DNA from 2 places in the Salinicoccus siamensis genome. Region 2 is predicted to be linked to the other one. Evidence: riboswitches for the same ligand, from Rfam matches in the RefSeq annotation. Region 2 holds a riboswitch; the other holds the start of a gene.
What was found. A riboswitch is a leader RNA that binds a small molecule or an ion and turns the genes downstream of it on or off. The one in region 2 is predicted to bind lysine.
Positions count from the first base shown of each region.

Region 1: another riboswitch for lysine. It lies ahead of ACZ5LF_RS09460 (Na+/H+ antiporter NhaC family protein); the one in region 2 lies ahead of ACZ5LF_RS05365 (aspartate kinase).

Region 1 is NZ_AP043765.1:1,846,791-1,854,638, forward strand. It holds gene ACZ5LF_RS09435 (2-hydroxyacid dehydrogenase) at 42-998, opposite strand; gene ACZ5LF_RS09440 (TIGR01457 family HAD-type hydrolase) at 999-1,772, opposite strand; gene ACZ5LF_RS09445 (DUF86 domain-containing protein) at 1,762-2,193, opposite strand; gene ACZ5LF_RS09450 (DUF3055 domain-containing protein) at 2,284-2,550, shown strand; gene ACZ5LF_RS09455 (YutD family protein) at 2,616-3,008, opposite strand; gene ACZ5LF_RS09460 (Na+/H+ antiporter NhaC family protein) at 3,263-4,855, opposite strand; lysine riboswitch at 4,955-5,119, opposite strand; gene ACZ5LF_RS09465 (bifunctional metallophosphatase/5'-nucleotidase) at 5,167-6,483, opposite strand; gene ACZ5LF_RS09470 (sulfite exporter TauE/SafE family protein) at 6,494-7,315, opposite strand; gene ACZ5LF_RS09475 (DUF72 domain-containing protein) at 7,385-7,848, opposite strand, start outside.
Region 2 is NZ_AP043765.1:1,034,393-1,042,240, forward strand. It holds gene pepF (oligoendopeptidase F) at 1-881, shown strand, start outside; gene ACZ5LF_RS05350 (CvfB family protein) at 915-1,787, opposite strand; gene ACZ5LF_RS05355 (NAD-dependent protein deacylase) at 1,800-2,528, opposite strand; gene ACZ5LF_RS05360 (ABC-F family ATP-binding cassette domain-containing protein) at 2,613-4,217, shown strand; lysine riboswitch at 4,298-4,474, shown strand; gene ACZ5LF_RS05365 (aspartate kinase) at 4,556-5,758, shown strand; gene ACZ5LF_RS05370 (aspartate-semialdehyde dehydrogenase) at 5,776-6,762, shown strand; gene dapA (4-hydroxy-tetrahydrodipicolinate synthase) at 6,764-7,660, shown strand; gene dapB (4-hydroxy-tetrahydrodipicolinate reductase) at 7,657-7,848, shown strand, end outside.

The DNA.
Region 1 (7,848 bases), 810 kb from region 2:
TTGGTTGACGATATGTCTAAAATAAAAAGCCCACAGGCTTTTTATCTTACTGGGGTGATCGGTTTACCGCCATTTAACACTTCCATGATGTTGTTGACGCATAGGTTCATCATGTTGTTCCTCGTGTCTACTGAAGCGCTGCCGATGTGGGGCAGGAGTGTCATGTTCGGAATGTCTGTAAATGGATGGGCGTCACTGATCGGCTCATTCTCGAATACATCCAATGCTGCGCCTTTGATATCACCATTTCGGACAGCCTGAGCCAAGTCTTCCTCCACTACATGCGCGCCCCGGCCGATATTGATGAAGAAGGCGCTGCGCTTCATCTTATCGAAGGCCGCTTTATCGAAACGATGCCTTGTTTCTTCGGTGAGCGGTGCTGCACATAGGACGAAATCGGATTCTGCCATAAGTTCTTCAAAAGAGACCAGCTCAGCCCCCAATTCGTCGGCTGCTTCTGAACGGCTGCGGTTATGGTAGATGATCTTGGTACGGAAGCCACTCAGGCGACGTGCAAAAGCAGCACCGATCGAGCCCATCCCGAATATGCCAACCGTTTTGCCGAAGACATCTGTGCCTGCCATATGATAAGGACTCCATCCCGACCACTCCCCGGCCATCAGCTCGCGGTTCGCCTCCAGCACGCGCCGTGCCGAAGTCAATATCAACGTGAAGGCAAGCTCTGCCGTCGTCTCCGTCAAGACGTCAGGGGTATTGGTGATGATTACACCATGGGACTTCGCAGCTTCGAGATCGATGTTATCATAGCCGACCGCCAAGTTTGCGACGACTTTCAAATTCTGGGCGCCGTTAAGCATTTCTTCATCGACTTTATCGCTCAGCATGGTCATGACACCGTGAGCGTCCTTCGTCTCCTCCAAAAATCTCTGCCGCGGCATCGGTGTGTTGTCCTCGTCCCACACCACCACTTCAAAGTCCTTTTTCAGCTTGTCGACCATAGCCGGATTGATCCTTCTTGTAATGACGATCTTCTTCATCTATTCAACACTCCATCCCTTGAGATTTTCAATCATGAAGGTCGGTTGTATGGGCTGTTGCCTGACCTGTTCGCTCGAGGTCACCCCTGTGTCCACGTGGAGCGTGTCCACACCACCTTCCAGTCCTGTCTTGATGTCTGTATCGTAATTGTCTCCAACGAGTAGTACACGCTCCTTTTGAAGCCCCAGTGCCTTTATCGCCGCTTCCAGTATAATTCCTGATGGTTTGCCCACAGTGACTGGTTCTACGTCCGTCGCACTGGTGAGTACAGCAGCCAAAGCGCCATTCCCGGGCACAAGACCTCTTTCCGTTGGAAATTTGCGGTCGGGATTTGTGGATATGAATGTTGCGCCTGCAGCAATCAACAAGGCGGCTTCCGATAACTTTCCGTAGTTGATGTCTATATCCAGGCCCATGACGACGTAATCGGCATGCTCATCTGCCGATTGGATAATCTTGAATCCGGCTGATTCCAGTGAATATTTAAGGCTATCTGAGCCAACAACATAAACCGCAGCCCCCGGGTGGGCCGCACTCAGATAATCGACAGTCGCCATGGTTGAAGTGTATAGCGTTCGGGGATGAATATCAAACCCCATGTCAATCAGCTTCTGGGCAGCCTCTTCCTGTGTCTTCGTCGCATTATTGGTCAAAAATACATAAGGGATCGAGGCTTTGTTGAGCCTGTCTACAAAATCGATTGCACCTTCTATGACCGTTCCACCATTATACATGGTGCCATCCAGGTCAATGAGGTAGCCTTCATACGTCATGGTCATCCCCCTTGAACGCTGTAATAGCCTGTCCTTCGTTTTCAAAGAAGTTCAGGACATTCTGCTTAAAATCACTGTATGCGGATAGATTACTGGCGAAATCCCGTTTCATCTGGTCATGGTTGAGCCGCGTATAGTTACGTGTCAGCTCGCTCCGCCATTCGAACGTAGCACGGAAACGTTCGTTATCTTCTTTGGGGATCACGCCTTCGTTTTCCATTATATCCATGACATCCTGGTAACTGCCGGGGTCCCTCAATATAAAAGCGTCAATGATCATATTACCGACATCGACCGACGCTTCGATCAGCATATGGCACGTGCGTTCCAATGCCAGCCCATCTACTTTCTCGAATGTTCCAGTCAATTCCTCTACGTACATGAGGCGTTCGTTCAGTATATCCTTATCTACAAAATACATGTTCCAAGCCACTTCCAATCACGATAATTTTGTAACGTCCTTATTAATATGATAGCATAATCCCAATAACTTTAACTGGAGGATACCCCTTTGATCGACTTCTTTCTTTATGATGATGTAGAAGATACCCAGACGCGATATGTCAGTTTCGTCGGTGAGCATGGCCGTTATGACCTGGCCATTATACAGACAGGCCGCTATTTCGGCAAAAGTCTTGTGCTGAATACCCAAAGTAGCCGGTTTGGAATAATCGGCAGTGATGACCTCGAGGAACCGGGATATATCGCCCATATCCTCGACTATGATGACGATCAGGCGGCTGAGGTCGAGTCTTTCCTGTCGGAAGTCATCGTCTAAATGCCTGCATTGCCTAAAAAAGCCTGCTTATCCCCTAAGGGAAGCAGGCTTTCTTGTTGTCTGTCTCATTCCTCAGGCGTCAGGTGGCCTGCCAATGTCTTTTTATCCGTCTCATTTTCTTCAGGGTCTGCGGGCCCAACATCATTTCCCTGTTGCCCTTCCTCCACCTGCTCCTTCAGTTCGGACTTCGGCACTTTGCGGAGCACGAAGTAGGCGCAGCCGAAGTTGCAGTATTCACTGATGTAGTCTTCAATGGCACTGAATTTCTTGTCAGGCTCAACCTTCTTTTTACTGTCCCGATAAAAGCCGGTCAATCTCAACTTCTCATAGCCGATATCCCCTACTATATAGTCGTATTTGTTCAGGACCTCGCTGTATTTCCCTTCGAATTGAGCCTCATCGAATGCTTCACGGTAATCTTCTATAAGTTCAAAATGCATATGATCGATTGTAATCATTTGAATCACCCTTCAATACTTCATCACTTTCGGCTTGCCTCGGCATCACCTGGCCATCCATATGATGAACAGAGCACACCGCTTGTCCTGCCTGACAATACTTGCACGCTTTTCAGAGAGCCGTGCATCCTCCTTATAATTCAAGCATTAAATTCATATTATCATATTAAGCGGGACTTCATGTGATGCTTCAGGATATTTTACCAGATTGATGGAATCCTCTTCTTCAGGCTGAAGACGGGGATTTTTATGTGCTAGACTTCAGAGCCCCTTTCTTCTATTGGTGAATTGGTCAACTTCGATACGGCCACGACCAGTATCAACAGTACTGCAATGACTCCGAGTGATAGCAGTAGACTCGATGTGAATCCGAGCACCAGGTAACCCACTGTCGCAATCAATGCAGAACCGATTGCATATGGCAGCTGGGTGAGCACATGGACGATATGGTTGCATCCGGCACCGGTCGAGGACAGTATGGTCGAATCGGATATCGGTGAACAGTGGTCCCCGAACACGGCACCTGCCAGTACAGCCGCGATGCTCGGCAGCAACAGCTCTGTTTCATTCAGGGAGATCATGATCTCACCGGTAATCGGAATCAGTATTCCAAAAGAACCCCAGCTCGTACCGGTGGCCAATGCCATCAGGCATGCCACAATGAAGACAACCGCCAAAAGTACACTGGTCGGCATATTGGAACTCTCAACCATGCCACCAAGCAATTCCCCTGTACCGATTTGACCGATCAGATCCCCTATCATCCAAGCGAGTGTGAGGACCAGAATGGCTGGAAACATCGCCATGAAACCCGTTTTGATGCCCAGCCAAATTTCAGTTTTGCCGAAATGTTCGTCTTTTCTTGTGTACCTGAAATAATAGAACAGGCTGAGCACAAGCCCGACGATTCCCCCGAGGACGAGGGAGTGTGTCACCATAGTGTTCTCGAATATGCTGAAGACGTCAAATGATCCACCTGCGATCACCCCTGTTATGAACATGAATACGATGACTGTCGCAGCAAGACCCAATATCGGTACGATGAGCGCCTTGGCCGACCCTTTCTCATAGACCGGCAAGTCTTCATCCGTCTCACCCGGAACCTCACGTGTACTACCGAACAGCTCTCCATCCTGGATCGCACGGGTTTCATGCTTCCTCATCGCACCGATGTCGAACTTGACAAAGATGACGATGAACATCATCGCAATTGCCGTGATGACATAGAAATTCATCGGGATCATATAGATGAACGCTTCAAATGGCGTGACACTGACCATCCCGGCTGCAGCTATCAGGGGCGCCACAAGTCCCATTATGCCTGCCCCCCAACTGGAGATCGGTGACACAACAGAAACGGGAGAGGCTGTCGTGTCGATGAAATAGGCCAATTTCGCGCGTGAAACCTGATATCTATCAGTGAGCGGCTTGGCTACCTGACCCACGATCAATGCACTGAAATAATCATCGATGAAGACGATGATCCCAAGTAGCGCTGTAGCAAATGTCGCCCCTCTTCTGGATTTCACTTTCGTCAATGCCCAGGCCGTGAAGGCTTTCGCACCACCGGACATGTTCATGAAGGCAGTCATGATGCCAAGGAGGCTTAAGAATATAAGGATGAAAGCGTTCCACGTATTAATGCTGCCTCCGTCTATGAAGATAAGCAGAAAAGCGTCCCATATGACACCTAAAGTGCCGGTCACGTCAGCACCTGCCACGACAAGTGCCGATGTTATTATGCCTATCCCCAGACTGATGCCCACCTTACGCGTCAACAAGACCAGCAGTAATGTAAGTAACGGGGGAATCAGTGATATGTACTCCCAATTCAATATGCTCTGCATATTTTTAACCTCCAATTAAAAATGTGAATGTGATTTTACGATGATAAAGAAAAAGACGCCACAGCAGCATTACAGAATCAGCCACTGTGACGTCCCTCACAATTACGTAGCGCATCATCGTAATGATAGTACCTGGTCTATTGAACCGGATCCCAGAATACCCCCCTACCAGGCGGTTTCTTCGGCAACTTCCCCTTTCCCGGAACATCAAAGCATGTCTGCTCCTTTCCGGTACTATTGGTCGTTGCAACCTCTACTTTCGGTTATTAAGTTAATACATGACATTATAGCACATACACATCATATTACAACTACAGTTTATCGGCATACATCTTTACGATGTCCCTCAGGAATTCAGGCATCTTATAGACTTTATTGGAATAGCGGAACTGGGGGAATATCCTGCCGAACGTATACATATCCAATGTTCCAAGCTTGTAGGTCTTACGGTCCTGTATTACTTCACCGTTGATGTAGTATTCCCGTTCAGATTGTACGTATCCGATGTTATCCATGACGAAACAGCCGAATATATCCCCCCTGAAGCCAAGGCCACGTACTATTTCATCCTTGAATTCATTTTGGGCGGCCTGGTTGAACACTTCCTTCAGCTCACGCCCAGTCAATTCGATCTGTACAGCATTAATGGCATGGGGCAATACTTTATGCAGATCGTATTCGGTCAGATCACCGCCGGCAAACGATTTCGCAATCAACCCCGTATGCAGAAGACCGACATCACTATCTGTGAATATCCGCAGCATTTCGGCAAGTCTGGAGATGAATCTTCCTGTCGAATAGAGCCGCCTTTCTATAGGCGCCACATCATGCCTGACGACTGTCGACAACAGTTGGCGCCCCCTGTCATAATACTTATCTTCCGTTCCCGTCAGAAGGTCAGTGCTATACAGACGAGCCTGCTTATCCACCAATTTGCCTGCTTCAAAATCGAGCGTAACTTCTCCGACGTAATCACCGAACCGTCCGGCAGCCGCAAGCAGCGTATCGCCGACCCACTCCCCTTCCTCAAGGTGGTGATGGGTGTGGGAACTTAATATCACATCGATTTCAGGGAACATCATAGCAAGGGATTCATCATCGTAACGGCCAAGGTGACTCATCATGATGATGCAGTCGACTTCAGTGTTCATTTCCCGGATTGCATGGAGGATCCAGTCGAAGGCTTCGGACACTTCCCACCCGAGTGCCTTATAGAAGGGCGTGAATTCAACTGTAGCCGCGATGAAACCGAATTTTATCCCTTTAATTTCCTTGATGACGTAAGGTTTGAAGTAAGGGTGGGCACTGCCCACTTCCCGCAAATTGGCACAGATGACGTCGAAGGTAGCATCATCATATAGCGTCTTAAGTTCCTCTTTCTGCAAGGTGATGCCTTCGTTGTTGCCGATCGTCGCCACCTCGCAACCCGCTTCATTCAGCAGCTCGACATTTCCTTTGCCGAGTGTCGCTTCGGTATATGGATGGGCCCGATCGGTATGGTCCCCAAGATCGACGTAGACCATGTGATCTTTATATTGTTGTTTTTTGTTGATCAGAAAGTCACTGATCTTTTTATAGTTATATAAGTTGCTGTGTATATCATTAGTATGGAAAAGTTTCAATTCCATTGAATCACCTCTATAGGATGGTCTTTAGAATCATGTAGACACCAAGCAGCAGCAGCACTGTACGTAGGACGACAACCAGCGAGTCGGAGTTGAAGTGCCGATTCGCCATCACCCCGATCTTGGCACCGAGGAAGGCAGCAGGTACGATGAAGGCAGCATACCAGACATCGACGTTGCCCTGCAGTATATGGCCGAATGCGGCCGCACTTCCAGAGAAGAACACCATCATCATGCTGGTCCCGATTGCGATTGTTGCCGGCATACGGAAAACAAGAAGCATCAATGGCGTCATGAGTGCACCTCCACCGATACCGAAAAGGCCGGTGAAGAATCCTACTATGAAAGTTGAAATGATTGCGATATAAGCCGGAAAACCATAATGGTGCACATCCCCCATATTATCCACATGTGGTTCCATGTAACGTTCATCCTGAAAAATTGAAATTGGCTTGATGCGGTCCCTGACGATAAGTAAGGTGCTTAAGAAGATGAGAAAGATGCCAAAATATAGGTTGAAGCTATCCACTGTGAAGAAACGACTCGCATAGGAGCCGATGAAGGCTCCCGGCATGATGCCGATCAGGAACAAGCCGCCGTTTTTCTTATCCACCTGATTACTCCGTCCATAGGAAATCATCGCCGACAAGCCGATGACGATCAATATTATGCTCGAAGTACCAACGGCACTCTGTGGTGTTATCCGGTCAAGGATACCCATATTGATGCCGAAGAAAATGAGCAGCGGCACTATGATGACACCACCACCGATGCCTACAAGTGCACCAAGGGCAGAGGCCATCAGACCAATCATTATAAGGATGATATATTCCATAAGCATCACTCCTTCAAGGGCCCGAAGGGCAACCTTGGGCATTATCATGACATGCTTGCTCCAAATCAACTAGAACAGTTTCAGCTGCCTGGGGGAGAGTCCCTCGTAGCGTATTCCCATCAGTTCCATGAACTGTTGGGCGTTTCCGGCAGCATGTCCGCCGGAGTTATTGTTGAAAATGATATGGATCTCCCTCGTCTTGTGGCGCAGTATCTCTACCTGCCTTTTCAGCCACTCAAGTTCTACACCGTTATAATTATAGAGGTAGCGTACATTGCGCCATTCCTCACTCGAGCGGTCCTTCTGGGTCCACCCGTGTACATTACGGCCGTGCAGACGGATGAACGCTGTCTCATCCGTCACCCGGTTGACGAAGGGTATGCTGCCGATACCTGCCTGCGGTTCATCACAGATTGTATGGATGGCTTTATTGGCATGCAAGAATGCCAACGTATCCTCCTTGAATTGTTCCGTAAACCAGGATTGGTGCCTGAATTCGACAGCAGTTTTATAAGGGGCCAATTGTTCTTTGG
Region 2 (7,848 bases):
CATCAGAACCTGAAATAAGTGTCGAAGATTCCAGACAGTATATCAATGATGCCCTCAAAGTCATGGGTGATGATTATCTCAATATGGTGAACCGTGCCTATGATGAGCGCTGGATTGATTTCGTCAAGAATAAAGGGAAGTCTACAGGTGCCTTCTGCGCAAGCCCATACGGGTCACATCCATTCATTCTGATATCCTGGACTTCCCTTATGACTGAAGTGTTTGTACTCGCCCATGAATTGGGGCACGCTGGACACTTCCATAATGCCAATCGTGAACAGAACATCTTCGACGCGCGCAGTTCGATGTATTTTGTGGAAGCACCGAGCACAATGAATGAAATGCTGATGGCGAATCATCTTCTAGAGAACTCCGAGGATCCCAAGTTCAAACGCTGGGTCATCAGTTCAATCATATCCAGGACCTATTACCATAATTGCGTGACGCATCTGCTTGAAGCTGCCTATCAACGTGAAGTCTACAGAAAAGTTGATGCCAAGGAGAATATTTCCGCAAGTGACCTCAACACGCTGAAGCGTAATGTCATTGAAGAATTCTGGGGGGATGATGTGAGCATCACTGAAGGGGCCGAACTGACATGGATGAGGCAGCCCCACTATTATATGGGATTATATCCGTATACCTATTCAGCTGGTCTGACGATTGCGACTGCTATGAGCAAGCGTATACTCAATGAGGGACAGCCTGCTGTGGATGATTGGTTGAAGGTACTGAAGGCGGGTGGTACAAAGACCCCTGTCGAATTGGCCAAGATGGCAGGAGTCGATATCACGACTGATCAGCCTCTCCGCGATACCATCGATTATATAGGAGAACTGGTTGATGAGTTGGAGCAGTTGACTGACCAGATAGAAGGATAGAAAATGGGCAGGAAAAACCCGGTAATCATATGATTACCGGGTTTCTTTCATTTCAGTCTCTTTTTCAGTCTGGACGATTTTACCTTCCTTCATCAAACGGCCAAGCGCTCTTTTGAAGGCGCCTTTTGACATATTCAAAGCTTCTTTTATATCTTCAGGCGCACTCTTATCATTAAGCGGCATGCGCCCGCCATTGCGCTCGATGTAATCCAGTATCTTCTCGCTGTCTGCATCCATCTTCTTATATGCCTGCTGGATGAAAGAACCGTTCAATTCCCCTTTATCGTTGATGCCGATCACCCTGAACTTCTTCAACTCACCCAGGCGTGGTTCTTCTTCACGTTCACTCTCATGGATAAAGACTTTGTGTCCTTCATTCGTCAAAAGGAACGATCCTATCCTGAGCAGACGGTAAGGACGCCCTTCCATCCATTTATTCCTGTAGTCTGCGAATGCCGACTGGTCAAGTGGCGTGAAGCGCTCGGCGGCTTCCTGTTCAGTGATCAGACGCCCGAATAATTGGTTGTCGCTCTCAGCCCTCAACTTCAAATAAAGCTGATCCCCTTCTTTAGGCCAGACTGACTTCACTTTAGGGAGGTCAACCCAAGGCACAAGAATTTCGCGAGGGGCCCCGATACCGACGAACGCTCCCTCCCGTGTCACTTCAACCACTTCTGCATAACCGTATTTATCAACGGTTGCAGTTGGCACTATAGGAGCAGCAAACAGTTCACCACTTCTATTCGGATAGATGAATGCGCTGATTTCTTCCCCTATCTCATAATCCCATCCCGAGGCGGAGGCATTCATTCTGATATAGACTGCGTCTTCCGCTTTAAGGTGATATGTGGAACCTTCCCTCTTGATGATTTTCAAAAATTGCACTGTACCTGATATCTGATTCATGAATGATCTCCTTCATTTGTGTTCTATATTTTCAATTATTGTGGTCATATCTTGATTGATGACCAGGTCGGCCATAAAATCAAAAGGCGTCTCTTCTCTGTTGATTATGATAAGATGGTGACCTTTGAAGTAATGGAGCAGATATGCTGCAGGGTTCACAACCAGTGACGACCCCAACACAATCAGTGTATCCGCTTTTGATACCTTGTTTTGGGCGGACTGCAGGACACGCTCGTCCAGCATCTCTCCATATAATACTATGTCAGGCCGCAATATCCCGCCACATTCACACGTCATTACATCATTTTGCAATAAGGCACCCTTAGTATAATCCTGGTTGCATGAAATGCAGTAGAAACGATTGAGCGAACCATGCAATTCATCTACATTACTACTGCCGGCCTCGGTATGGAGGCCATCAATATTCTGTGTCACGGTCCCAAGGGAACGCCCCGCAGTCTCCATTTCCGCAATGAAGCGATGGACACTGTTCGGGTGCTTATCGCTGGTCAACAGGCGTTTCCTGTAAAACTGCACGAAGCGCTCAGGTTCTTCATCGAGATGGTCACGGCTTAAAAGATATTCAGGTGAATTCCCCGACTGCCTGATTTCATCGAACAATCCACCCATACTCCTGAAATCCGGTATGCCACTTTCAACTGAAACCCCAGCACCAGTAAAAAAGACGATATCGTGACTGGTATCGATAATGCTTTGAAACCGGCGTATATCGTTCTTCATGGGTACTCATCCTCCTAGAATTATATTTCAATGGTACCATAAATGTGGTATCATCGCTTAAGAATATACTAAAGGAGAATGCCTATGCTACAGGTAACAGACGTAAGTCTCAGGTTTGGTGACCGCAAACTATTCGAAGACGTAAACATAAAATTCACACCAGGAAATTGCTATGGTCTCATTGGGGCGAATGGCGCCGGCAAATCAACATTCCTGAAGATCCTCTCAGGAGAAATAGAAGCTCAGACTGGTCATGTGAGCCTGGGGAAAGACGAGCGTCTCGCTGTATTGAAACAGGACCATTTCGGTTATGAAGATCAGCGTGTATTGGATGTCGTCATGATGGGACACTCGAAACTTTGGGACATAATGAATGAAAAGAACGAAATCTACATGAAACCGGACTTTTCTGATGAAGATGGCATACGTGCAGCCGAGCTTGAAGGCGAATATGGCGAGATGGGTGGATGGACAGCTGAAGCTGATGCTGAAAGCCTGCTCCATGGACTGGGTATAAAATCTGACTTGGTCGATAAGAATATGTCCGAGCTCGAAAATAATCAGAAAGTCAAGGTCCTGCTGGCCCAAAGCCTGTTCGGCGACCCGGATGTCCTACTTCTCGATGAGCCGACCAACGGCCTCGATATAGAAGCGATCCAGTGGCTTGAGGAGTTCCTCATCAATTTTGATAATACTGTTATCGTGGTTTCCCACGACCGTCGATTCCTTAATAATGTATGTACCCATATTGCGGACCTTGACTTTGGTAAGATTGAGCTTTATGTGGGCAACTATGATTTCTGGTACCAATCCAGTCAACTCGCCCAGCAAATGGCACAGGACCAGAATAAGAAAAAAGAAGAGAAAATCAAAGAATTGAAAGATTTCGTTGCACGTTTCAGTGCCAACGCCTCCAAGTCCAAGCAGGCGACAAGCCGTAAGAAGACCTTGGAAAAAATCGAATTGGATGACATCAAGCCATCGTCAAGAAAATATCCATTCGTCAAGTTTACACCAGAACGTGAAATCGGCAATGACCTCCTCTACATTAAAGGGCTTAGCCATAGCGTCGATGGCGTCAAGGTGTTGGATGACATCAATTTGACGCTCGACCCTTACGATAAGGCAGTTTTAATCGGTTCATCCGAAATTGCCCGCACTACTTTCCTCCGCATATTGGCTGGTGAAATCACACCTGATGAAGGAGAAGTTAGATGGGGCGTGACAACAAGTCAAAGCTATATGCCAAAAGACAATTCAGCTTATTTTGAAGGCGTGAATACAAACTTGGTGGATTGGTTGCGTCAATATGCACCTCCAGAGGAGCAGACAGAAACTTTCCTCCGTGGATTTTTAGGCCGTATGCTTTTCAGTGGTGAAGAAGCTAAGAAGAAAGCAAATGTCCTTTCAGGGGGAGAAAAAGTTCGTGCCATGCTCTCTAAGATGATGTTATCGAAAGCCAACGTGGTCCTTCTTGACGAGCCGACAAACCACTTGGATCTTGAAAGCATTACAGCTGTGAATGATGGGTTGAAAGATTTCAAAGGTTCTATTATATTCACTTCACACGACTTCGAATTCATTAACACCATCACCAATAAAGTGATTGACCTGCAGGATAAAGGTGCAATCGTCAAAGAATCAAGCTATGAGGAATACTTGAAAGATAAAGGTCTCATAAAATCTTAATTGAGAGATAATTTTAAAAAATACAAAAAACAGTTTACTTATATTGGCTGTCTATGTATAATCATATCTACAAATAAAATATGTTTGGATGAGGCGCATCAATCATGAGTAGCCACTTGTTGAAGTCTGCGAACTTTAAGCTGGTGAAAGGGTGCGATGCCGAAATAGTATACTGTTGCAGCAGTCTGCTATTGGATCCGGAGGTTAAGAGCTACGGGTCTGTCATTATTTTTTAATAATGGAGTGCATCACTTGTATATGGATAAGACAAGTCTGGCATTCTGCCAGGCTTGTTTTTTTATTATTTCTGGTGTGTGCTCCCAGTGACAGGAGGACATATGGACGCTAAAGTTTTGAAGTTCGGTGGTTCATCAGTTGGTGGTTTCGATAGGATCAGAAGTGTAGCAGAACAATTGCAGGAAAGGGTGCAATCTGGAGAAAAACTGATAGTGGTGGTAAGCGCCATGGGAAGGACGACCGATGAGTTGTTGACAAACATCAACACCCTCTCCTCTACTCCCAAAGAAGATCACGTCGCGCTTCTTTTGACGACGGGCGAACAGCAGACCATCTCCTACCTGTCGATCATCCTTGAAAATCTAGGGGTGCGCACTAAAGCGATGACTGGCTATCAGGCAGGGATAAAGACGTTTGGCGGCCATATGAAGAGCCGGATTGCGAGCATCGATCAGGAGGCCATAGAGTCTAGCCTGGCATTATATGATGTTGTTGTAATAGCAGGATTCCAAGGCATTAACGGCGATGGAGAAATAACAACGCTGGGACGCGGGGGCTCGGACACTACAGCTGTCGCCTTGGCTGCACGATGCAATATACCTTGTGAGATATATACGGATGTAGAGGGCCTCTATGCAACAGACCCCCGACTCTACAGTGCAGCAGGCAGAATCTATGAAATCAACTACGATGAGATGATGGAGATGAGTGCACTTGGTGCAGGCGTTCTTGAAACACGCTGCATAGAGATTGCCAAAAACCATTCCATCCCCCTCTATCTGGGGCAGACATCATCAGAAAAGAAAGGAACATGGGTTATGCAAGAGACAGAGATCATTGAACGTAAGGCAGTGACGGGCATCGCCCTAGACAGCAGCATGATGCATGTCACCCTTTACGAACCCGAACAGGACTCTACGCTTATATTCGATATGTTCAATCAATTTGATAGTCATGAAGTCAATATCGATATGATATCGCAAGTCATCAACAGTGGAGGCTTTCAACTTTCATTTACGGTAAAGGGGACTGATTCCCTCCAGCTTCATGAAATACTTGAGTTGATTGAAGAGATGCATGGGGAAATCGTGACGGAGGTCAGAACGGATCGGGCTAAAGTTTCAATCATTGGTTCAGGCATGCGGGATATGACAGGTGTTGCTTCCAAGGCATTTATCGCATTGCATCAATCGGGTATACCTTTTTATCAGACGACCACTTCGGAAATCAGCATTTCCTATGTGATCGACAAGAAGAACGAGACTCAGGCAGTCGAAGTGCTCGCCGAAAAATTCAACATATAATTTTGGAGGTTTTTTAGATGGTTAAGGTTGCAATTGTGGGGGCGACAGGCGTCGTTGGAGATAAGATGATTGAAATGTTCGAGAGGTATGAAATAGAACCGGAAGAACTCATGTTGTTCTCTTCTCCGCGTTCTGCAGGTAGACAAATCGAAGTCCATAATAAGTTGTACACAGTCCAAGCATTGACTGAGGAATCAGCGGATGAAAAATTTGATTATGTCATTATGAGTGCAGGAGGGACGACAAGTGAGCATTATGCGCCAGTGTTTGAAGAGAATGGCGCCATCATAATAGACAACTCCAGCCATTGGCGGATGTATGAGGACGTTGATCTTATAGTGCCGGAAATCAATTCGCCAAAACTGAAGCGCAGGATAATAGCAAACCCGAACTGTTCCACAATCCAGTCCGTGGTTGTGCTCGCCCCTTTGAAGGAAAAGTTCGGTTTAATCAGAGTCGACTACACTACCTATCAGGCAGTGTCCGGTTCCGGAAGTGGCGGATTGCGTGATTTGGAAGAAGGTGCAAAAGGTGCGTCTCCAACCACTTATCCCCACCCGATCCATGATAATGTCCTCCCCCATATCGATGTCTTTCTGGAAGATGGCTATACAAAGGAAGAACATAAGATGATTTCAGAAACACGTAAGATATTAGGCCAGCCTGAACTTCCTGTAACTGCTACATGTGTGAGGGTCCCTGTTTCAAACAGCCACAGCGTCCAGATTAACGTCACACTTGAGGCTCAGGCGACTGTCGAAGACATCAGGGAAGCGTTCAAAGGATTGCCCCACATCAGCATAATTGATGATCCGAGCAGCAACCAGTACCCTACTCCGCTGGCAAGCACCGGCAAATCGCAAGTGTTCGTCGGCAGGGTCCGTAAAGATGAATCGTTGGATAATACATTCCATATATGGTGTACAGCAGACAACCTTCTAAAGGGAGCCGCGCAGAACTCGGTACAGATTTTAAAAATGATGATGGAAATGGAGCGTGGATGATATGGATAGTCGTTTGATTTTTGAAGGAGTCGGAGTTGCGATTACAACCCCATTCAGCAGTGATGAGATAGATTTTGAGGCATTTTCCGATCATATAGAATACTTGATCAAGAATAACGCCCAAGCGCTCATAGTAAACGGTACTACGGGAGAATCCCCGACCTTATCCATGAAAGAAGCCAAGTTGCTGATTGAAGCGGCAGTGACCAAGGTGGCGGGTAGAATCCCCGTCATTGCCGGCACAGGGACAAACGCGACACAATCAACCGTGGAGATGTCCAAATTCGCAGAAAATGTAGGGGCGGACGGCATCATGCTGATAACCCCCTACTACAATAAGACGAATCAGAAGGGACTCTACCAGCATTTTATCAAGGTAGCGGATTCCACCAACTTGCCAGTGGTCCTCTACAATGTGCCCTCCCGTACTGCCATGACCATAGAAGCAGAGACGGTTTACGCACTCAGTAAGCATCCCAACATCATCGCCCTGAAGGACGCAACCGGCAACTTGGAATATACAAAGCAGCTACTCGAGTTGACTGGGGACGAAAACTTTAGTCTCTACAGCGGTAATGATGACAACATGCATCGATTTTGTTCGATTGGCGGCAAAGGGTTGATTTCAGTGGTAGGAAATGTCATCCCGGGAGAAATGCAGGATATATACGGATCGATTAAAGAGCACAAGCCGGACTCCGAGGCAAAGTTTCAACAGCTGATGCCTTTAATCGAAGCAGCACAGGTGGATGTCAACCCGATGCCGATCAAGGCGATGACAAGCGCTCTCGGTTTTGGATTGAATGAATTCAGGTTGCCCCTGGTCCCTTTGGAAGGTGCAGCACTGGGGCATGCGTTACGAACGTTGAAGAACTATAAGGAGGGCATCGTCCTATGAGGATACTGCTGGTCGGCTACGGCACCATGAACAAAATTACGGCACGTCTGGCAGAAGAAGGAGGACATGAAGTGGTGGGGGTCATAGTAAATGGCGATAACCACTCCCCCTACCCCACATTTCAAAATATAGATGACGCCCAGGCAGACGTGGCGATTGATTTTTCCCACCCCGCTCTAATATTACGC